3 regions of the Peribacillus sp. FSL K6-5616 genome follow, and region 3 is predicted to be linked to each of the others. Evidence: predicted binding sites of a transcription regulator. Region 3 holds the regulator's gene; each other region holds the start of a gene.
The links. Region 3 encodes LexA, which represses DNA repair genes until DNA is damaged. Its sites were predicted from a motif close to CGAACATATGTTCG; they were not measured.
Positions count from the first base shown of each region.

Region 1: a site for LexA is predicted at 2,448-2,461, ahead of uvrB (excinuclease ABC subunit UvrB). Genes of this name have one in related genera too.
Region 2: a site for LexA is predicted at 3,289-3,302, ahead of MHB45_RS09285 (YolD-like family protein). Genes of this name have one in related genera too.

Region 1 is NZ_JBBOYT010000001.1:4,729,330-4,736,950, reverse strand. Features, by position in the region: gene MHB45_RS23050 (MMPL family transporter) at 1-150, opposite strand, end outside; gene MHB45_RS23045 (catalase) at 370-1,953, shown strand; gene MHB45_RS23040 (CsbA family protein) at 2,142-2,372, shown strand; gene uvrB (excinuclease ABC subunit UvrB) at 2,593-4,578, shown strand; gene uvrA (excinuclease ABC subunit UvrA) at 4,585-7,464, shown strand; gene MHB45_RS23025 (IS1182 family transposase) at 7,599-7,621, opposite strand, start outside.
Region 2 is NZ_JBBOYT010000001.1:1,945,505-1,953,125, forward strand. Features, by position in the region: gene MHB45_RS09260 (hypothetical protein) at 3-158, shown strand; gene MHB45_RS09265 (membrane protein) at 283-555, shown strand; gene MHB45_RS09270 (hypothetical protein) at 577-867, shown strand; gene MHB45_RS09275 (IS110 family transposase) at 1,088-2,323, opposite strand; gene MHB45_RS09280 (hypothetical protein) at 2,791-3,054, opposite strand; gene MHB45_RS09285 (YolD-like family protein) at 3,338-3,682, shown strand; gene MHB45_RS09290 (hypothetical protein) at 3,687-3,809, shown strand; gene MHB45_RS09295 (hypothetical protein) at 3,953-4,120, shown strand; gene MHB45_RS09300 (hypothetical protein) at 4,182-4,370, shown strand; gene MHB45_RS09305 (ECF transporter S component) at 4,506-5,045, opposite strand; gene MHB45_RS09310 (pyridoxamine kinase) at 5,253-6,101, shown strand; gene MHB45_RS09315 (hypothetical protein) at 6,409-6,612, shown strand; gene MHB45_RS09320 (helix-turn-helix domain-containing protein) at 6,732-6,965, opposite strand; gene MHB45_RS09325 (hypothetical protein) at 7,163-7,423, shown strand.
Region 3 is NZ_JBBOYT010000001.1:1,504,510-1,512,130, forward strand. Features, by position in the region: gene MHB45_RS07230 (N-acetylmuramoyl-L-alanine amidase) at 1-160, shown strand, start outside; gene MHB45_RS07235 (DUF2642 domain-containing protein) at 756-1,046, opposite strand; gene MHB45_RS07240 (LexA family protein) at 1,288-1,926, opposite strand; gene MHB45_RS07245 (helix-turn-helix transcriptional regulator) at 2,061-2,285, shown strand; gene MHB45_RS07250 (esterase/lipase family protein) at 3,030-4,562, shown strand; gene lexA (transcriptional repressor LexA) at 5,115-5,738, opposite strand; gene yneA (cell division suppressor protein YneA) at 5,894-6,205, shown strand; gene MHB45_RS07265 (YneB family resolvase-like protein) at 6,225-6,881, shown strand; gene MHB45_RS07270 (DUF896 domain-containing protein) at 6,947-7,180, shown strand; gene tkt (transketolase) at 7,411-7,621, shown strand, end outside.

The DNA of each region.
Region 1 (7,621 bases), 3.2 Mb from region 3:
AGGCAATGTAAAGGTTAATGCGATTGCTGCAATTATCCATGCGGCAATGACAACCCAACGACTGGTTTTTCCGGTCATCATCCTGCCAAGTCTTCCTATTATTGATTCGTCCAATGAAGGCACCCCGCTTTTTAAATTTTTTATCCTCATTTCATTATAGTGGTGTGATGTTGACTTATACAAAAATGGGTATGCTCACTCCGACTACTAAATGCTTCAAGTCGTTAATGGCATGAAAATAGGCTCATCTATATATAGGGGAAAAGTACTTATTTACCTAATTTCAATTAAATTTTGAAGATTGAAGAGTTAAATATAGGGAATGGGGGAAAGTATAGTAGTATTGTGGCTTTTATTAACAAAGGAGGGATTTTTTTGTCTGATAAATCCAAAAAAACAAATGATGAAACGAATGAAACATTAACGAACAGGCAAGGACACCCGGTAACGAATAACCAGAGTCTGAGAACTGTAGGGAACAGAGGTCCTAGTACACTTGAGAACTATGATTTTTTGGAAAAGATCAGCCACTTCGATAGGGAGCGCATCCCTGAACGGGTTGTACATGCCCGCGGTGCAGGTGCGCATGGTTATTTCGTTCCGACCGGTAAAGCGGGGGACGAGCCGATTTCAAAATATACGAGAGCGAAGGTTTTTCAGGAAGAAGGTAAAAAAACCCCGGTATTCGTGAGATTTTCATCTGTTATTCATGGAGGGACGTCCCCGGAAACGTTACGTGACCCAAGGGGATTTGCCGTTAAATTTTATACGGAAGATGGAAACTGGGATCTTGTAGGCAATAACCTGAAAATTTTCTTTATCCGTGATGCCATGAAATTCCCGGATTTGATTCATGCCTTCAAACCGGATCCGGTCACGAATATTCAGGACGGCAGGAGGATTTTCGATTTTTGCTCAAGTTCGCCTGAAACATTCCATATGGTTACCTTTGTGTTTTCCCCATGGGGCATCCCAGCTAACTACCGCATGATGCAAGGATCAGGGGTCAATACTTATAAATGGGTGAATGAGGAAGGGAAAGCAGTGCTCGTCAAGTATCATTGGGAACCGAAACAAGGGATCAAGAACCTGACGCAGCAAGAGGCCAATGAAATTCAAGCTACGAATTTCAATCATGCCACACAGGATCTATATGAAGCGATTGAACGCGGGGACTATCCTGAATGGGATCTCAACGTACAGATCATGAGTGATGATGATCATCCTGAGTTGGATTTCGATCCGCTGGATGATACGAAGATCTGGCCGAAAGATGAGTTCCCATGGCTGCATGTCGGTACGATGGTATTGAATAAAAACCCTGAAGACTATTTCACTGAAGTCGAACAGGCTGCATTCGGTACCGGTGTCCTAGTTGATGGACTGGATTTTTCTGATGACAAGATGTTACAGGGACGTACATTCTCTTATTCCGATACACAGCGTCACCGTGTTGGCGCGAATTATTTGCAACTGCCGATCAATGCTCCAAAGAAACGAACTGCCACGAATCAGACTGGCGGACAGATGCAATATGAAGTTGGCAGAGGCAGCCAAAGCCCCCACATCAACTACGAACCATCCACTGTTGGCGGCTTGAAGGAAGCCAATCAAACGGGTAAAGAGTATACACCTATGGTGGAAGGGAAACTTGTCCGTGAGACAATCGATCGCCAAAACAATACGAAACAGGCCGGGGAAACGTTCCGGGAATTCGAGGATTGGGAAAAAGACGATTTAATTTCCAATTTAGTGGCGGCATTGGCTCCTGCCGACAAGCGCATTCAGGAAAAAATGATAGCACTTGCCGAAGAGGCCGATGAAGAGTATGGCCGCAGGTTGAAAGAGGGACTGTCCGCGGCATCTGAACATACGGAATCTTCAAAACCACTGGGTGGGACGGATAACCCTGAGGACGCCGTTAGAAAAGGGCATGAAGCGGATCCATATTGATTGAACTGAAAAGAAGCAAACTTCCTTATAAAGGGGTTTGCCTCTTTTTTTTATTGGGCATAATTGATGGATGTGTGATACTCTTCCAAGGATGCCTTGAAAATCAAGCAGGAAATTGATTGGCAAAAAACTTCATAATCATTTAAACTGAAACTACTCTATTTTTCTCTTATAAAGGAGATGAAAAAATGATTAAAATTCTTTCTGCCCTTTTCCTTCCTTGTCTACTTGTCATGCTATTTTCAAGAGTCACCTATAACAATGTCGTAGGCCTTGTTTTAACTGTTGCCTTGATTACAGCTTCCGCATATAAAGGTTATACGCATACAAACTTATTGATCATCGTCGATGCCTTATCCCTGACAGTGGGTTTTTGGTTATCAAAAAGAATGATGAAACGTACATCTAAGAGCGCCTGACATCAAAGGTGCTTTTTTTGTACTCAAACTTGTCATTCCCCTCAACACATCATGAAGTTCATTAAAACAAAAAAACGAATGGATGTTCGCTTATTGCTGGTTTGTTTTCAGGCTATTGTGGTAGAATGTGTATATATGCTTTATTAAGCCGGAATAAATAGAAGGGATATAGGCATGTCCCGTTTTCATATAAAAATATTTCAATAGGAGGCCATGCTTGGTGAAGGATAAGTTTGAGTTAGTCTCAAAATACTCTCCTCAAGGAGATCAGCCGGCAGCAATTGAAATGCTGGTCGAAGGGATTAAGGAAGGCAAGGAAATGCAGACGCTATTGGGGGCAACGGGTACAGGAAAAACGTTCACCGTTTCCAATGTGATCCAAAAGATCAATAAACCGACTCTTGTCATTGCCCACAATAAAACGTTGGCAGGGCAGCTTTACAGTGAGTTCAAAGAGTTCTTCCCTAATAATGCGGTCGAATACTTCGTTAGCTATTATGATTACTACCAGCCAGAGGCTTATGTTCCATCCACGGATACATTCATCGAAAAAGATGCAAGCATCAATGATGAAATCGATAAACTGCGTCACTCGGCCACATCATCTTTGTTCGAAAGGAAAGATGTCATCATCATTGCCAGTGTTTCGTGCATATATGGACTCGGTTCTCCTGAAGAGTACCGGGAGATGGTCGTTTCCCTCCGAACAGGCATGGAAATAGACCGGAATGCCTTGCTGCACAGACTCGTGGACATTCAATATGAGAGGAATGATATTGCTTTCCAACGGGGGACCTTCCGCGTTCGCGGCGACGTCGTCGAAATTTTCCCGGCCTCCCGTGATGAACATTGTGTACGGGTCGAGTTTTTCGGGGATGAGATTGACCGTATCCGTGAAGTCGATGCCCTGACCGGTGAAATTACCGGTGAACGGGAACATATTGCCATTTTCCCGGCTTCCCACTTCGTAACCCGCGAAGAGAAAATGCGGATAGCCATTCAAAATATCGAAACGGAACTGGAAGAGAGACTGAAGGAATTAAGGGAAGATGAAAAGCTTCTTGAAGCACAGCGCTTGGAGCAGCGGACCCGCTATGATTTGGAAATGATGCGGGAAATGGGCTTTTGTTCAGGGATAGAGAACTATTCCCGCCATTTAACCCTTCGTCCCTCAGGTGCGACACCATACACTTTAATGGACTACTTTCCAGAGGACTTCCTATTGGTCGTGGATGAATCACATGTAACCCTTTCGCAAATCCGCGGAATGTTCAATGGAGATCAGGCGCGAAAGCAAGTGCTCGTCGACCATGGCTTCCGTCTGCCGTCTGCGAAAGATAACCGCCCGCTAAGATTTGAAGAATTTGAAAAAAAGGTCCATCAATCCATATTCGTTTCGGCAACTCCGGGACCATATGAACTCGAACATACGCCAGAAATGGTTCAGCAAATCATCCGTCCTACCGGATTGCTGGATCCGACGGTAGAAGTGCGGCCGATTGAAGGGCAGATAGATGACCTGATCGGTGAAATACAGGAGCGCGTCAAAAAGAACGAGCGTGTGCTCATAACGACCTTGACGAAAAAGATGTCTGAAGATTTAACTGATTATTTAAAGGAAATCGGCATCAAGGTCCAATATCTTCATTCGGAAGTGAAGACCTTGGAAAGGATAGAAATCATCCGGGAACTCCGAATGGGCAAATATGATGTACTCGTTGGAATCAACCTTTTACGGGAAGGCCTGGATATTCCGGAAGTGTCGTTGGTGACCATTCTGGATGCCGATAAGGAAGGGTTCCTTCGCTCGGAACGTTCGCTTATTCAAACGATGGGCCGTGCAGCCCGTAATGCCAACGGCCATGTCATCATGTATGCAGACCGCATCACGAATTCGATGGAACTTGCCATCAATGAAACGAGGCGGCGCCGTGAAATCCAGGAGAAGTATAATGAAGAGCATGGAATAATGCCTCAAACCATTCAAAAGGATATCCGTGACTCCATAAGGGCGACGCATGTAGCCGAAGAAGGCGAAGAGTATAAGGAAGATCTTGCACCAAGCCTTGCTAAGCTCCCTAAAAAAGAGCGTTTAAAAGTGATGGCAAGCATGGAAAAAGAAATGAAGGAAGCGGCAAAGGCACTGGACTTCGAGCGAGCTGCCGAGCTGCGTGATTTATTACTAGAGTTAAAAGCGGAAGGGTGACGAAACATGGCAATGGATAAAATTGTGATAAAAGGCGCCAGGGCCAACAATTTAAAGAATATTGATATCACGATACCGAGAGACAAACTTGTTGTGCTGACCGGATTATCCGGATCTGGAAAGTCTTCCTTGGCTTTTGATACGATTTATGCAGAAGGGCAAAGACGTTATGTAGAATCACTGTCCGCTTATGCTCGTCAATTCTTAGGCCAAGTGGATAAACCGGATGTCGATGCGATCGAAGGTTTGTCACCAGCCATTTCCATAGACCAGAAAACGACCAGTCGGAATCCTCGTTCAACCGTAGGGACTGTTACGGAGATCTATGATTATTTAAGGCTGTTATTTGCACGGGTCGGCAGGCCGACCTGTCCGATCCATAATATTGAAATCACCTCACAAACGATCGAACAAATGGTGGACCGCATTCTTGATTACCCTGAGAGAACCAAGCTTCAGGTATTGGCACCGCTCGTCTCAGGCAGAAAAGGGACACATGCGAAAGTTTTGGAGGATGTTAAGAAACAAGGTTATGTCCGCATTCGTGTGAACGGGGAAATGCATGATCTCAGTGAGGAAATCACTCTCGAAAAAAATAAGAAACATTCGATTGAAGTCATCATTGACCGGATCGTCATTAAAGAGGGGATCATGGCCAGGCTTGCAGATTCATTGGAAAGTGCTTTGCAGCTTGGCGAAGGCAAAGTCATCATTGACGTAATGGGTGAGGAAGAGCTGCTTTTCAGTGAACATCATGCTTGTCCATACTGCGGATTTTCGATTGAAGAGTTAGAGCCGAGGATGTTTTCCTTCAATAGCCCGTTCGGGGCCTGCCCGGATTGTGATGGCTTGGGGGCGAGGCTTGAGGTGGACCGTGATCTGGTCATCCCGAATAACGAATTAAGCCTCCGTCAACATGCGATTGCGCCATGGGAGCCGACGAGTTCTCAATATTATCCTCAGCTCCTTGAAGCGGTGGCCAACCATTATGGAATAGATATGGATGTGCCCGTTAAAGATTTACCGGAAGAGAAGATGGATAAGGTCTTGCTTGGTTCAGGTAAAGATAAGATATATTTCCGTTATAAAAATGATTTTGGAAGAGTGCAAGAAGGATATATTCCTTTTGAAGGAGTTTTAAGAAACATCGAAAGGCGCTTCAAGGAGACGAGTTCAGACTATATTCGTGAGCAAATGCAGAAATACATGTCAGAACATCACTGTCCAACCTGTAAGGGTCATCGATTGAAGAAAGAGAGTCTTTCCGTGCTCATTCAAGGGGTCCATATAAGTCAAACGACAGCTTTATCAGTGGAAGATGCGTTGGTATTTTTCGATGAGCTTGATTTGACTGAAAAGGAAGCGGCAATTGCGAGATTGATTTTACGTGAAATTCGTGAGCGGCTCGGTTTCCTGGCCAATGTAGGTTTGGAATATTTGACGTTGAGCAGGGCAGCGGGAACATTATCCGGCGGTGAAGCGCAGCGTATAAGATTGGCGACGCAGATCGGTTCCCGTTTAACGGGAGTCCTCTATATTTTGGATGAACCTTCAATAGGGCTGCATCAGAGGGATAACGATCGATTGATCGAAACATTGAAGAATATGCGAGAAATCGGGAACACCCTGATTGTTGTCGAGCATGATGAAGATACGATGATTGCTGCGGATTATTTAATCGATGTTGGTCCAGGAGCTGGAGCGCATGGAGGAGAAATAGTGGCCGCTGGTACTCCGGAAGAGGTCATGAATGATCCTAAATCCTTAACGGGTCAATATTTGGCAGGGAAGAAATTCATTCCATTGCCATTGGAACGCCGGAAAAATGATGGCCGTGTCATTGAGATAAAAGGTGCCAAGGAAAATAATCTGAAAAACGTTAATGTCAAATTCCCGCTTGGGGTCTTCACAGCCGTTACAGGAGTCTCCGGTTCAGGGAAAAGTACTTTAGTGAATGAGATCCTCCATAAATCTTTGGCTCAAAAGCTGAATCGGGCAAAAGCCAGACCAGGCGATTTCCGCGAGATTAAGGGAGTTGAGCATTTAGATAAGGTCATTGATATTGACCAATCACCAATTGGCAGGACCCCACGATCGAATCCAGCTACCTATACGGGTGTATTCGATGATGTTCGTGACGTATTTGCCTCGACTAATGAAGCGAAGATACGCGGTTATAAAAAGGGCAGGTTCAGTTTCAATGTGAAGGGCGGCCGCTGTGAAGCATGCCGTGGTGATGGCATTATCAAGATTGAAATGCATTTTCTCCCAGACGTATATGTCCCATGTGAAATCTGTCATGGTAAGCGTTATAACCGGGAAACACTTGAAGTGAAATATAAAGGGAAAAACATATCCGACATCCTCGATATGACAGTCGAGGAAGGCGTTAGTTTCTTTGAAAATATCCCAAAAATCAAACGGAAGCTACAAACGATTTATGACGTTGGTTTGGGTTACATCAAGCTTGGACAGCCTGCCACGACTTTATCAGGCGGTGAAGCGCAAAGGGTGAAACTCGCTTCTGAATTGCATCGCCGTTCCACTGGGCGCTCATTTTATATCTTGGATGAACCGACGACCGGACTTCATGTCCACGATATAGCAAGGCTGCTCCAGGTGCTGCAGCGGCTGGTTGACAATGGGGATACAGTTTTGGTGATCGAGCATAATCTGGATGTCATCAAGACGGCGGACCATATTATTGACCTGGGACCGGAAGGCGGAGATAAGGGCGGTACGATCGTCACTTATGGAACACCTGAAAAAATATGTGAAGTTTCTGAATCGTATACGGGAAAATACTTAAAACCTGTACTTACCCGTGATCAAATTCGTATGGAAAATTGGATTGAAGAAAAAGAAACAGAGCATGAACATGCTTAAAAGAACAAGCCATCAGGCTTGTTTCAGTTTGTAGACAAAAGGGGTTCGGAATTAAAAAATTCTGAACCCCTTTTGAAATTCCCTTTGAATTTTCGCCTAAAGTTTAGAGATTGGGGCTCTACGAGCCCACTATGTTAGGCCATTTTTGGACCTTGCC
Region 2 (7,621 bases), 440 kb from region 3:
AAATGACACTTTTATTTAAATCACTTGGATTTGGGGTTCTATTTGGATTAGTTATGTTACTTGCAAATCACGATAAGCCAAGTAAACTTTTGATTTTTCTTAAATACTTTTTAATAGGTACAGGCGGATATTTTTTATATGAATGGATTATGGGGTGAATTCCCTCTTTTTCTTTTACCAAAAGAAAGTTTGTGAAATATTGTACTTAAACTAACGGGGCAGTTTAGTTCATTAACACATATGGGTTATTATGGTAGTATGAGGTTGTAAAGGAGGGTCTAAATGAAGCTGGTTTTTCAAGCATTTATTGGTTCAATTGCAATTCATATAATCTATTTAGTCGGTATGATGTTAGTCGGATATATAAAAACAAGGAACTATAAACCAGATATTGCAAGTGCATGGGATAAAGTAGAAACACTTCAAAATGAAGTAGTTTTTGGTAAGGTAAATTCTCCTTTTCTTTACTTTTTCACATTTGTAGGAGTAACTGTGATTTGTGGAATTATAATATTTTCATATAAAAAATTGTTTAACTTAAGGTTTCTTAGTTAAAGATGAGGGAGTTTAAAACAAATGAACGAAAAATACAGCAAAAGATCTGCGATATTAAGCATTATAAGTGCAATAACAATGTTTATTGCTTATGAATTTGCTCCTGATAAACCTGAAGGTATGATGGTTGTTTTCCTAAAAGTATTATTTTCTAGTTCTTTTATTACAGGTGTACTTAGCCTGGTTTTTAGTTATATAAGTTTTAAAAACAAAGAAGAAGGATTTCTAAAGAAGATAGCTCCTTTAATAATCTTATTGATTTTATTAGTATTTTCTTTTTCAATTATTGGGGTAGTAATAGGTTTAATGTAAAAAAAATCAATATCACTTATTGTGCGAACGGGTGCTTTACTTCATTAACAGGAGCTAATCAGTAGCTCCTTTTCTTATGCAACTAAACCAGCCAATAGTTTGTCAACATTTTTCAATAAACACTTAAAATGTTTCATGTTATACTAAATTTGCGTATGCCAAATAACCTTCCAAGGTTCTGTGTTTGGAAAGTTTTGGGCTATTTAGTTATACTTTAAAACTAGGCTAGATCTTGGAAAGTTGATTTGCTTTTTAAAAGTGCATAAATCCAATGTAAGAATTTATTGGCACATGCTATCACAGCTACTTTAAAGGGCTTTCCTTCCTCACGTTTCTTATCATAAAACTCTCGTAATCTCTTGTTACGAGGAATGATTTCATCTGTCGTTTTCTTTTTGCGACTATCACGAATGGCACATTTTACAGCCATATATAAGGCGTGTCGTAGCCTACTAGAACCTCTTTTGGTAATCCGATTTAAAGTACCTTTGAATGTACCAGATTCAAAAACACTTGGATCGATTCCGGCAAATGCAACCAGCTTCTTAGGGTGATTAAACCGATCAATTTCCCCAATTTCAGAAATTATCTTGGCAGCGATTTTTTCACCGATACCAGGGATCGATTGGATAACCTTACACTCTTCAATACCTTTTGCTAAAGCATCTATCTCATCTTCAAGCTTGGATAGATGCTTTTTGTATTCAAGAAGCATATTAATATACATATCCAGGCTTAAGGTCAGACTATGATATAAGTTTTTCTGAAATGGATTTTGAACTGCGGCGGCCATCAGTTTTTCTGCCTGACTGTCTGCCCATTTTTGCGAACGACTTTTACATAATTCCTTTATTTTCTTGGCAACTTTCTCTTCACCAGTATCCAGGATTTTTTGTGATGTAGGAAATGTTTGTAAGGTTAGTAAAGAAACATATGAATGTAAGTCACCAAAAACCCCACGGTATTCAGGAAACACTTGATCCAAAATTGCTTGAAATTGTAATTTAGTTTGTACAAACAGGCCTGTAATATTTTCGTGCTGTCTTGTAAGGTTACGTAAGTTTAAGAGTTGGATTCCTCGCTGTTTATACGGCTCTAAGTCCTCTTTATAATACAGCTCGCAGAGATGACGAGCGTCAATAACATCTGTCTTTACCTTGCGTAAACTAGAACTCTTAGCTCGATACGATATGAGTGGATTTACGATAATCAATAAGTACCCTCTATCCTCGAAATACTGGACAACTGGTGTATGATAATGTCCAGTGGATTCTAATACAATGGGAGGCCGTCCCCCGGATACATTTTCTACTTCTCTAATAAAGTCTAGAAGACTAGCTAACCCTTCAAGAGTATGTGCTACTTTAAAGCCTTTTTTGTAAGGCTGCTTTTTATCCAAGAACGCTTGAACCTGACTTTCCCCTTTTGCCACATCCAGACCAACAACTGGATTCATAAATTATCTCCTCCTAATATAAAGTCACCGGTACCCCAATTCCTTCTTGTAGTATCATAGCTTCGCTTGTTATACGAGATCATAGTCCCAACCAGCCTCAATCATGTTTCTACAAGTAGGGGGCGAACTGTTTAGTTGACGGGATCTAGTCCCACAGGTGCGGACGTTCTACCCCGGCTACGGTTATCATATATCGATATAAAAAATGGTCAACCAGAAATATTTTCTGGATGACCTTATAATACGAACGGGTGCGTTAGTCTAACAAGCGAACAAAAAAGTCGATTCGATTCCTTATCAATACAGGAAATCGACTTTTTTAGGTTGATATTTGCTTATTTTCGAAATGTTGGAGGTACCCCTAAAAGTAGGAATATAAAAGTAAAGAAACATAGAGTTTCTAACCCCATCTTACCCTGTTGTGCTTTAGATAAAAAGAAAGCACCCTCGAAAGGATGCTTTACTTTTCAATCTTCATCTTCATCTTCTTCATATTCATTTGGATCGGTGGTTATGGCAATTGTTTTTTCATCGCTACGGAAATCGAATTTTAATCCCCAATTACAACTAGTTACACTAAATGTGTTGTTGTTGATAGAAAAGGCTATAATCATTTCGTTCATATCGTCTTTCTGCACTACAATATAGCTTTTTTCATTAGAGAAAACCGTATAATCAGGATGTGCTATAAGTTTCCAGCCGTCTACTAATTCTGTTTGGATAGTTTCCATGCATGCCACCTCATTTTATGTAATACCTAAATTATACAATAACATAATGCAAAAGTAATGGTTGGAAGTTCTTTGTACAGGATAAAGTACCATACGAATATCTTGTACCCCATTATCAACTCTATTTTTTAGGTGATTGGATTGTGTCTAAAAAGGCTCTACACCATTGAGATTGTGAAAGAATGTACTTAAACTAACGGGGCAGCATTCCTGTTCATTTTTTTGACTAAATTAAGAACAAATGTTCTATAATGTATTTATAGAATGAAATGGAGATGTTCTTATGTCTATAAAAGATCGAGGAAAGTTAAAATGGCAACCAGCTTTAATGCTTCCCGAATACGTTAAATTACTTAATCATGTAAATAAGGATTATTACCGTCAATTAAAGCCAATATTAGATGAGTACCAGTTAGAGGAGTTTGAGGACAAGATACACACTGCTATGGAGTTTGCTTCACCTGTAATGTTTACTGTTTGGGAAGATGGATTTGATTGGGAATATACAGGAATGATACATAGGTTAGATCCTTTGACAAAGATGATACATTTAGAGTTGGAAAATGAGAAGGGACATATTATTAGGGTGAAGTTTGAGGATATTGTTGGGGTAGAGGTAAGGGAGTGAAAAAATGACTAAAGCAAAACCAAAAAGAAAACTGTGGATTAAGAGTAGAACATTCCTAAATGAATTTACAGTAGATGAATACTTGAAAAAAGAAGTGAAGTTAATCTTAGCTAAATATACAAAATGAATAGAAATCACCAGTCTATACGATTGGTGATTTTTTATTTTCTATAATGTTACTCGTTACTATTTTCATAGATAATTTAGTGAAATGTGAATATAAGATATTTTGTTTGGAGATTATTATGTAGGACAGGAGAGTGATATTGATTGGATAAAAAGTCAAAGAAAATTAATCTTAATGATGTCGATATGACCGATGTAGAAGTTATTTCAGCGGATAATATCGATATTAATGAATATTTTAGAAGGAAGCTTTTCGAGTGTATAGCCAAAGAAGAAAGTAGGCTATTTTTGTATAAGGAAAAGAATAAATAGTTTAATTGAAAGGACTATTCTAATGTGAAAAAGAGTAAACCAAGAAAAGAACTACGAATTAATGGCTAAGGCGTTTACGGAACTATACTTTAGTTTTACTAAAGGTGGATCTGGAGATGTAGAATTCGACAAATTAGGCACGATAGCTTTATTTTCTGCATTGGCAAATGATGAAGAAGGGAAACAAAAGGAATTAGATAAAATGAGAGCTCACGTTAAAAGACTTAAGAATGAAAAAAGAAATAGATAAAGTCTTGTCGTGGTCATCTAGTTTACCCTCTGCATGCAGAGTACCGATAAAAAGGGAAGCAAACAAAACATAGCCCCCAAATACACCATCCATGTAGTATTTGGGGGCTACTTGACGTTTACCTTTATAGCGAATTTACTTAAAATAAGGAACCTTTTTCAAAGCCACACAAACTGGAACGGCAACGATAATTCCTAATATATTTTGAACGAGATCTCCAGGTATCGAAGCTAAAGGTGCAATCCAATTACCGTATAGAATCCCTTCACCAATATAATAAACAGCTATCATAAATGGAATTGAAACGATTGTTGCTATTACATTGAAAGCATTGCTAGTACCGTTGCGACCCTTTGACCAAGCGATTTTACCAACTATATATCCTTGCAAACCACGAGCCACAATGGTGATAGGTGCCCACAATGTCCACCCTCCAACTATATCAAATAACCCCATTCCTATCGCACCAGCAAGAGCTGCTTTTTTAGGACCAAATAAAATAGATGCAATAAAAAGCATAGCTGTTCCTAGATGAACTAACCCTCCATTTGCGGCAATTGGCAGTTTAATATTCAAAAAGAATGTAGATAGGAACACAAGAGCAATCAACATTGCGGTAATAATTAAATCCATAGTTTTTTGACTTGACCTTGAATAACTTTGTGTATTTTGCATATCTGTAAACCTTCCTAACTAGAATTTTCCTATGATTTTAGCAAAAGACTGGTGTCTATAAAAGTGTCAATTTATTAAAAAACTATGAGGTCAGTTGATAAAAATACAGATATATACGTATTGAAAAGAGAGAGGAGATGACTGTTTTTAGCTGATTTATGATAAGATAAATAAAGTTTAAAGTGGATAGGCCATATGGAGGTTATTATGAAAAAAGTTGTTGTACTACAGGATTTATCATCTTTTGGAAAATGTTCATTAACAGCTGCAATTCCGGTTCTTTCGGTCATGGGCGTGCAGGCATGCCCTTTACCAACGGCCATATTGACTGCGCAAACCGGATATCCAAGTTTTTTTTGTGAAGATTTTACATCCAAAATGAAATACTTCATAGAAGAATGGAGCAAGCTTAATGTAACCTTTGATGGAATCTATACCGGCTTCGTTACTGGTGAAGAGCAAATTAATAATATTTTCCATTTTTTAGATAAATTTTATACAAAAGAAACCATTTTACTTGTTGATCCAGTAATGGGGGATATAGGAGAAGTCTATAAACTTTTTACCGATGAATTACTGGTACTTATGAGAGAACTGGTGAAGCGTGCAGATGTCATTACACCAAATGTTACAGAGTGCTGTTTATTAACCGGATTGTCTTATGAAAAGCTGCATAGCTATTCTAACGAAGAGGACTATATTAAAGCGATAGAAGAAGCAGGGAATATGTTGCAGCAAGAAACGGGAGCTCAGGTTATCATCACTGGAATGAATCCACCGTCAGCAGATTCAGAGAAGCAGTTTATCGGAAATATGTATTTGGACGGAAGTAGAACCTTTTATAGTGCGACGCAGTATAACGGTGAAAGCTATTCAGGTACTGGTGATTTATTTGCATCTGTGATTATGGGAAGCATGATGCGTGGAGAGAACCTAGAAAAATCCGTACAGCTCGCAGTGGCATTCCTGACAGAGGCTATCAATGATTCCTCCTTGGAGCAAATTTCTAAAGTAGAAGGAGTTAACTTCGAAAAATATTTACGAATGTTATTATGAATGCTTTAAAAAATGGAAAAAATAGAGTAACAAAAGCTCGGTTTTTTGACTAACCGAGCTTTTTGTATAAATCAAATAGTACTTATATTTTGCTGAATATTGTAAAAAATCACTTAAATAATAAGGAAACTTTCTATTTACCTCACAACAGCCAGTATTTATGTTCGTTAAAGTTTGAAAATATTTAACTTCCATAGACCTTTACAAAGATTAAGAAAAAATACTTGAAGAAAAAACAATATTATCTACAATCGAGGAATTAGAAGCTCTATTTCCTGATAAGGATAGATCAGAAATTATAAAGAAAATGCGTCAATTAGGTTGCTTAGAATTAAAAAACGCAAAAATTCCATGGAGTGCAAAAACAAATAAAGAAGATAGACCGCCTTGTAAAATTACTTATGCTAATGAGTCTAATATGGAATTAATGGCTAAAGCATTCACTCACCTATATTATGAACTATTAAAAAAGGGTAAACTTAACGATAAACCTTGGCTTGAAGAGGAATGAAAAAAGCTAAGGAATATACCTCAGCTCAGTTAAGGGGAATTAATAAAGAAAGAAAAGCTAGTGATAATAATATTTTTTACAATAAATTTCCTGTTTATACAAAAGACCACCAGTAATTGCTATTGGTGGTTTTCTTCAGTTTGAACTAATTCAATTTCAAATAAATCTTCTATAGATATATCTAATGCTCTGGATATTAAAATTGTATGAGTATCCTTATGACTTTCTAATTTATCAAACCTTGAAATGTTTCCTTGAGGGATTCCTGTAAGTTCACTCAATTTAACTTGTGTCATTCCTCTGTCCTTCAATACTTTACCTAATCTTGGAGTGACCTTTACTGTAGTTTTCATTCTCATACAACCCCTTTTATTTACTTATATAATTATACTATATCCTATATCGTCTAGAATATAAAAAGATAATTTGGAAAAATTGTAATTTATTGTTGATATAATATATACTATATAGTATAGTTAACTTATCAGCAAGACGGACAACGAAAAAATCCAAACAAAAAACAGCCGAAAGGCAAAAGGGGATAAATAATATGACCACTCAAACTTTTGAGGTTAAAAAGGTATTCGTAACTGACAACCAAGAGCAATGGATTGTATTTGAAGAAGAAATGCAAGCAGGATTCCAATACAAACTTGCTACTATTGACGACCTTCACGATTATGTAGCTGGAACTGGCGAAGTGTTTACATACAACGTAGAAACATCAGAGGGTGTGGTTCAATGGCATGAAGAACAATTTCCTGAAGGCTCTCCAATTAATTATGTTTGTGAGTACCGGGTGATCAACTAATCTTATGAGAAAATGCAAGAGGATCTGCCTAAACGTAGCAGGGAAGGGGAAATTTTTAACTTTGGAATACCTGAACATGAAGTTGTATGAAAACAAGTTCTAAAAGAAAAGAGCCTAAGTAGCAGTATTTACTTAGGCTCTTGATAAGCATGCATTTCAAAAAAATATATATAACTTCTTAATTGAAAATAGAAGTTA
Region 3 (7,621 bases):
AACTAAGAAAAGTACAGCTGTATACCACACTGTCGTTAGTGGGGATACAGTATATTCCTTAAGCAATTCTTATGGCAGTACGGTTCAGCAAATTAAAGATTGGAACGGTCTTGACAGTCAGTACACCATTACGGTTAACCAGAAATTGCGGGTGAAATGAATAATTAATAATTATTTATAATTTCCAGAAGCACACCACGCAGTAGCCCTTCTCAAAAAGAGAGGGGCCTTTTTGATTCAGGAATATGCATGTAACGAAAAACTGTACATTCTGCCGTCCTGATTCGGTCCTTCGATAAAAGCGGGAGGAATGAAAGGGGAAAATAATTTACACAGAAGGCCAAAGTGGACTTGTGCAATTGGGAGTCACTTTCTGTGAGTATATATAATCGCATTATTCAGGAAGTAAGCCTCTGACGGGATTCGAACCCGCACTCCTTTCGTAAGCATAGGCTAGGGGAGAACACGCTTCCCTACGGATTTTCACCGGCAGGAATTCCACCTGCCTCAGCGTAATTGCTTTTCGGTGCTTCTGAAACCCTTACCTTGCGACCCGGTGGCTACAATGTTTTCCGGCGCTCTTCCCTTCTAGAGCTACAGAGGCAAATGCTTAATTATAAGATTCTTATAGGGGGTTGTGAACCGCATTATAAAAATATGATGATTTTATTGCCCGATATAAACAATTTTATTCTTTTGCATGAAAGGAAAATATACTAAAAATGGCCCCTACTAAAGTTTCCAAATACATTCACTCAATGAAATAAGTAATCTGGGGGATAACGGATATGATATTTTAAATCGCCGATTGATAATTGCAGGTGATCAATAGCGACGCCGGTAAGTTTGCCCTTTAATGATTCCTTCATTGTTACGATAGTGATCGTTTTACCTAAATTCATCATTAGATGGTCAAAGAAAACTGGTTCTGTGGGAATTGTATAAGTCGGTGATAAAGTTTTCATCGTTTGCGGAAAGTTGCTCGTATACGCATAATGACCTGGCGGTAATACGTTATCTTGGCTTCCATATGGATAATTTTGCATGAATTATTCCACTCCTTTACTAATGTAAGGTATGCCTTTTTTTTTATGGGCTGACACAAATTAAAAGGATTTTATGTAAAGACAAATAAAAGAACAATACTAAAAAGCACAAACCATGATGGCTTGTACCTAAAATGCAACAGCATTAAGTTGATAAAAACTGTAAGAATTGAATCTATGTATGGCTGCTCATTATTCATTTATTTTACTTTCTTTCCGTATGAAACCCTCGAGTTGGATATTAATCGTATATTTTAATGGCTTGAACCACTTTTCCTAAAATACGGACTCTATCATTTTTTATGTTGTAGGTTTTTTCTTCATAAAAAGGATCCGTGCTGCAGGGAGTGAGTATGATGTTTTCTTCATTGATTCTCACTTTTTTGACCGTAGCATCGTGTCCATTTACCAAGACCACTCCAATTTTCCCGTTATCAAGGTAGGTTGTTTTTTCAACGAGAATCAATGATCCGTCTCTGAATTCTTTATTCATGCTATTGCCATTCACTCTAAGGAAAAAATATTCTTTATCCGATTTAAGCATCGAATTTAATGTCGGCATATAGGCTTCTATATATTCGTTGGTGAAATTAGGCTCTCCAGCAGGGATATTTCCGTAGACACCAATTAATCTTACATTCTTTTCATTTAGGAATTCCATTCCAGGATTATTTCTAACGATTGGCGCTCCTTCAATGAGGTGGGATAGCGGTATTTCAAAACAAGTGGACATCATGCTCAATTTATCCATTAAAGGTTTATTCCGTCCGGATTCCCAAGCTGATACTGCCGTAGGAGCTACTTTTAATACATTTGCCAAATCTTCTTGTGTCATTTTTCTTTCTTTTCTTAACATTTTAATCCGTTCACCAATGTGCATATTTCTTCACCTCTTACTTGAATATACACTATGAGTGAAAGTGAGTAAACGTAAAGTGCGTGAATTTTGCGAAAAATTGTTGGTAACTATACTTCAAGTGTGATATTATTTTTTTAGATAGGTGGTGACAAGATATGACAAGCGTTAAGTTCACACTTAAACAAGCCAGGAAGTATAAAGGATTAACTCAAGATGAAATGGCTAAAGTGCTGAAGATGGCCAAGAGGACTTACATTGACTATGAGCAATATAAGATTCCTTTGCGAATCGATAAGGCTTATTTATTTGCTGAATGTGTAGGGTTCTCGATTGACGATATCATTTTTTTTGACCCTGACCTACACTTCAAATGTAGTTGAAAGTTCAATTGTACCAAGCATTTCCTCAACAGATTGGCCATTTGAATCCATAAAATCCTGACTTCCATAGGACAAGATTCAAGTAACGATGGAAAGAAGGGGAACAAAGAGGAAAGGGAAATTAATTCTTTTGAAGTTGCATAGGAGCTGCTGACATTAGAACATTTGTAAAATACCTGTATGTAGTAAAAGGTGTACAAATCCAAACTTCTTGTGCAAATATACGATTGATACAGAGATTCCAAAAATGTCAGCCAATTGCTGTGAAAGAAAATTATTTACTTAATGTATAGGGCGGACTTCTAAACACCATGAATAGGAGCAAATGGACAATGGCAAATTCGAAGGAAAAGTTAATCTGGATGAACAAGCCCTTATCCTTTGCAGGATAAGGGCTTGTACTCTATTTTCGTGAATTGGCAGCATGTTTTCCTCCCAAAGCACGTCTTCATAAAATGAAAAAGACCCCATAGCTAAATGAATGGAAGGCAAATCTTCATACTTTTTCTCCATTATCAATAAAACTTCTTCTAGTTTTTTTCTCCCATCTTTATGAAGATAGCAGGTAATGGTATGCAAAAGTACAATTATATATTAATGAAGGCTAAAGAAGGCTATGGAAGGAGGGCATTGATAATTGGATGAGTTCAAAAAAATTCCAGATGATATTGGAGGAGATAACCCTTGAAAAGGAATGTAATCAATTATGTCGTTTTTCTTGTCCTCATTCTAACCATATTAATTATGGCAAAGCCAGACATTTCCTCAGCAGGAAAATTGAAACCGCCCTCCGAAACTTTCAGTCCAGGGGATTGGTTTCTTGGTAGTATTCCCCCCAATCTTGATACAAACAAACCACCAATCGTGTTTGTACAAGGGAAAAACGGCAGTTCAACCAGCTGGTATGGTGAAACGGAATATCATGGCGTCAATGATATGTATACCAAAGCGTATGAAGCAGGCTACCAAACGGTTTTTGTTCAGCTTCATGATTCAGCTGGAAATGGATCAGTGAGCCAATATGCCAATGGAAGGCTATTAGCTCAAATGCTTTCAGAAATCAGTAACCATTTCGGGGGCGAAAAAGTAAATATTATAGCTCACAGCAAAGGGGGCCCAGACACCCAAGCGGCTCTAGTCCACTATGGAGCACACCAATATGTTGGAAGGGTGATCACTTTAGCTTCCCCACATCATGGTTCTCACCTAGCTGATTTGGCTTATAGCTGGTATGCGGGCTGGCTTGGTTCCTTATTAGGTCAAAAAGATGAGGGAACTTATTCTTTACAAGTTGGTAAAATGGCTGAATTTCGTTCTGTCACGGATAACCATGTTAACTCTCGTAAAAACTTGTATTTCACTGTGGCAGGTATGAACAGAGGCCCGGTACTATCAGCCTTATCAATGGGGGGACAATATTTATCATCATATGGGGAAAATGATGGACTGGTGAATGTATGGAGTACAAAAATACCCTATGCAACACATTTATTTACGGATCCCAACTTTGATCACGACAATATTCGAGTTGGCTCAGCTGTATTTTCAAGAATTGAACCCTATTTAAAAAGCACATCCACCACTGGGATTCCTGCATATCATGTCAATTATAAAGAACGAGTTGAAGATGATGTCATTACAACCGCACTCGCTCAAACCATTCTGGGTGATGTCCTGAAACAAAATGTCTGGGTCGAACAAAGCTTCCATGTAAATGAAGCGGCCCCAGGTAATATAAGCATATATACAGCCTCAAATGATGTCGAGGTTGAATTGATTTCTCCATCCAATAAAAAGTATTCACCTTCCTTAAAGGCCCATTCAGCCAAAAATGAAACTTCCTTTTTTAATGGTGCAACCATCCAATCATTCTACAGAAATAACCTTGAAATTGGTGACTGGAAAGTACGAATGAAGACTGAATCGCCAAAAGACGCCTACCTGTTCACAGCACAATTTAACGAAAAGAACCCCATTACATTAAGTATGGCCGGAAAAGTAAAGCAAAAAGATGCAAAATTTTTAATAAAGAATCCAATGAATGATAAAAAAAGACCAATCAGCACAACATTTTTGGTTCATCTGCTAGATGAAACCGGTAAAGAAATTAGTGGAAAAAACTCCATTAAGGCAATGGATACTGAAAATTTTACTGGCACCCTTCCAGAAGTACCTAAGTCAGGTGTTTATAATGTAACAATAGATGTTAAGGAAAAAAATGTGGATGGTACCGAAAGAACCCGGACGCTGATTCGTTCGGTCTATATTGAGAAATAGCGAAATGCCTTCTCTTAGTTGAGGAGGCATTTTTTTGATGAAATATGAGGTAGGTACGGGTAACTAGGGAGATGGTAATTCCGCCAATGTAAACAGCCGTACTCCTATATAAAAGTATTAATTCAACGGGTGTTAGGTGGATATATTTAGGAGTGAGTTCCCTGGAAATAAAGATTTATGCTTGGTAATGAGAGATCTAATGAGCAAGGAAACATTCATTAAGCAAATTGCTCCTTATGGCCAGAAAATTAAACAGGACATATTGGTGGAATGACTTGGTCGATCTAACCTTATTAAAGTGAACCAAAGGTTAAGAGTGAAATTAATTGTAAAGGGGGGATTTTAAACCCTTTTTTTTATTTCAATGAGCTTGCTTCCAAAGTACATATTACCAGAAAGGCGATGGTATAACTTTCATCCGTTATAAAGGATGTTTAATTTCCCATGAAACTAGATTCTATTAAAAAATATTTCAATATCTACTCTTCCAAATGCATATTGAGAGAATTCTGGACATAAATTAAACAAACAAAAAAAGCGCGGGAAGCGCTTTTAGTGTATTTGTCTATATAAGCCTATTACTTTTCCAAGTATCGAAACATCTCGTAAAATAATTGGTTCCATATTTGAGTTCTCAGGCTGAAGCCTTATGTAATCCGGTTCCTTAAAGAATCGTTTTACAGTGGCTTCATCATCTTCCGTCATCGCCACGACGATATCTCCATTATTGGCACTGCTTTGTTGTTTCACGATGACATAATCTCCATCATGAATTCCTGCTTCAATCATACTTTCACCCATGATTTCCAGCATGAATACATGGTCATCATGTGGAACCATGCTTTCGGGAAGCGGAAAGTATTCTTCAATGTTCTCAATGGCCGTTATCGGCATGCCCGCTGTTACTTTTCCAAGTAACGGCACGTTCACGACATTGGCTTTGGGAATATTGTTCGCTTCCTCCAAATTCATTATTTCAATGGCCCTTGGCTTGGTTGGGTCACGTCTAATAAGGCCTTTACTTTCCAGGCGGGATAAATGTCCGTGTACTGTTGAACTTGATGCAAGTCCCACTGCTTCGCCAATCTCCCGTACGGAAGGCGGATACCCTTTTTGGCGGACCTCTTCTTTAATGAAATCAAGAATATCTTGCTGCCGTTTTGATAGTTTTGTCATTTGTGCACCTCTTCCCCAATGTTCTTTGCTACATTATAGCATGGCCCCCATCTCTATACAAACATAAGTTCGAATTTTGTTGTTGACTGAAACAAACGTTCGTATTATAATTTGATCATAACATACGAACGAACATTCGCTTTGGAGGGATTATTATGAAAAAATTATACAAAAATTATATTTATACGATTCTATTAGCGGGATCAGTATTCATCTTTTCAATTTTATTCTCTTGTACATTGAACAATGATCAAAAAAAGGATTTCCTTTCTATAGAAGTAAGCGAAGGTGACACCCTATGGGGAATTGCCGAAGAATATGAAGAAACAAATTTGACAAAAAAAGAATTCATTGGTTGGATAGAAGAGAATAATGGAGTCAGTGCGGATTCGATAAAACCTGGACAAGTCATTGTCATACCGGTTAAAGGGGAAGAACTTGTCCAGAATTTGGCCAGTGAGCAGTAAGTAGTAAAGGTAGGGTATTATGAAGGCGGTAATCTATTGTAGGGTCAGCACCGAAAAAGAGTCACAGGAAACATCATTGGCAAGGCAGGAAGATGAATTAGTCAAATTGGCTGAAAAGATGGATGTGGAAGTTGTCTCCATTATAAAAGAACAGGCAAGTGGTTATGAGTTGAATCGGGATGGCATTTTTGACATGCTCGAACTATTTAAAACCAAAGAAGCTGAAGTCCTATTAATCCAGGACGAAACAAGACTGGGAAGAGGGAATGCCAAAATAGCCCTTTTCCATGTCATCCTTAAAGAAGATGTGAAAATTTATACGCTCTCACACGATGGGGAGCTGGAGTTATCGGATTCGGATGCCATGGTCATCCAGATAGTGGGCATTGTAGAAGAATATCAAAGGAAACTACATAATCTTAAAATAAAGCGCGGAATGATGAGAGCCGTTGAAAAAGGGTACCGTCCTCAAAAAAATCTTCACAACCAAAGGAATTCCACTGGAAGGGACCGTATGGAGATTCCTATTGAAGAAATTATTAAACTGCGTGCCAATGGGTTGACATTCTCAGAAATCGCAGCCACATTAAGGGGCTTTGGATACAATGTATCTAAGGCTACTGTGAACAGGCGTTTTCTCGAACATCAAATGAATAAAAAGGAAAGTAAATCATAGAACTTGTAATTTCGCTTTTTTTTTAATACCATGACAATATCCGCAGATTATGAAGGAGCGAAATTATGTTATCAAAAGACAAAATAGCCCGTATAAATGTACTTTCTAAAAAGGCAAAGGCTGAAGGCTTGACGGAAGTTGAAGCGAAAGAGCAAACCCAATTGAGAAGTGAATATTTGGAAACATTCAGAAAATCCATGTCCGACACGTTGGAGCATGTGAAGGTCGTGGATCCAGAGGGTAATGACGTCACTCCTCAAAAGATAAAAAATATAAAAGAAAAACGAAATTTACATTAATGCTTGGATTCCTCTGATGGAACATTCCATTTGAGGATTCTTTGGCATTTTGGAGTAAAAAGAGAGTGCATTCATGTATGTATTCTCCTATTTAGTTTAATCTAAATAGAGGCTTCTCTTATTTCTAGAAAATTTTAATATTGAGGCAGTAAATAGTGATTTTAGTTGTGATATTATGCTTGTCACTATAATATAAAGAGGTACATTACAGGAAGGGATGTTTTTACAATATGTTAGATAAATTAGATGCACTTTCTATCAATACGATTCGTACATTATCAATTGATGCAATTGAAAAGGCTAATTCCGGCCATCCAGGTATGCCAATGGGGGCAGCGCCAATGGCGTATAAACTATGGACCGAATATATGAACCATAACCCGAAAAATCCAGATTGGTTTAATAGAGATCGCTTTGTTCTTTCAGCTGGACATGGTTCTA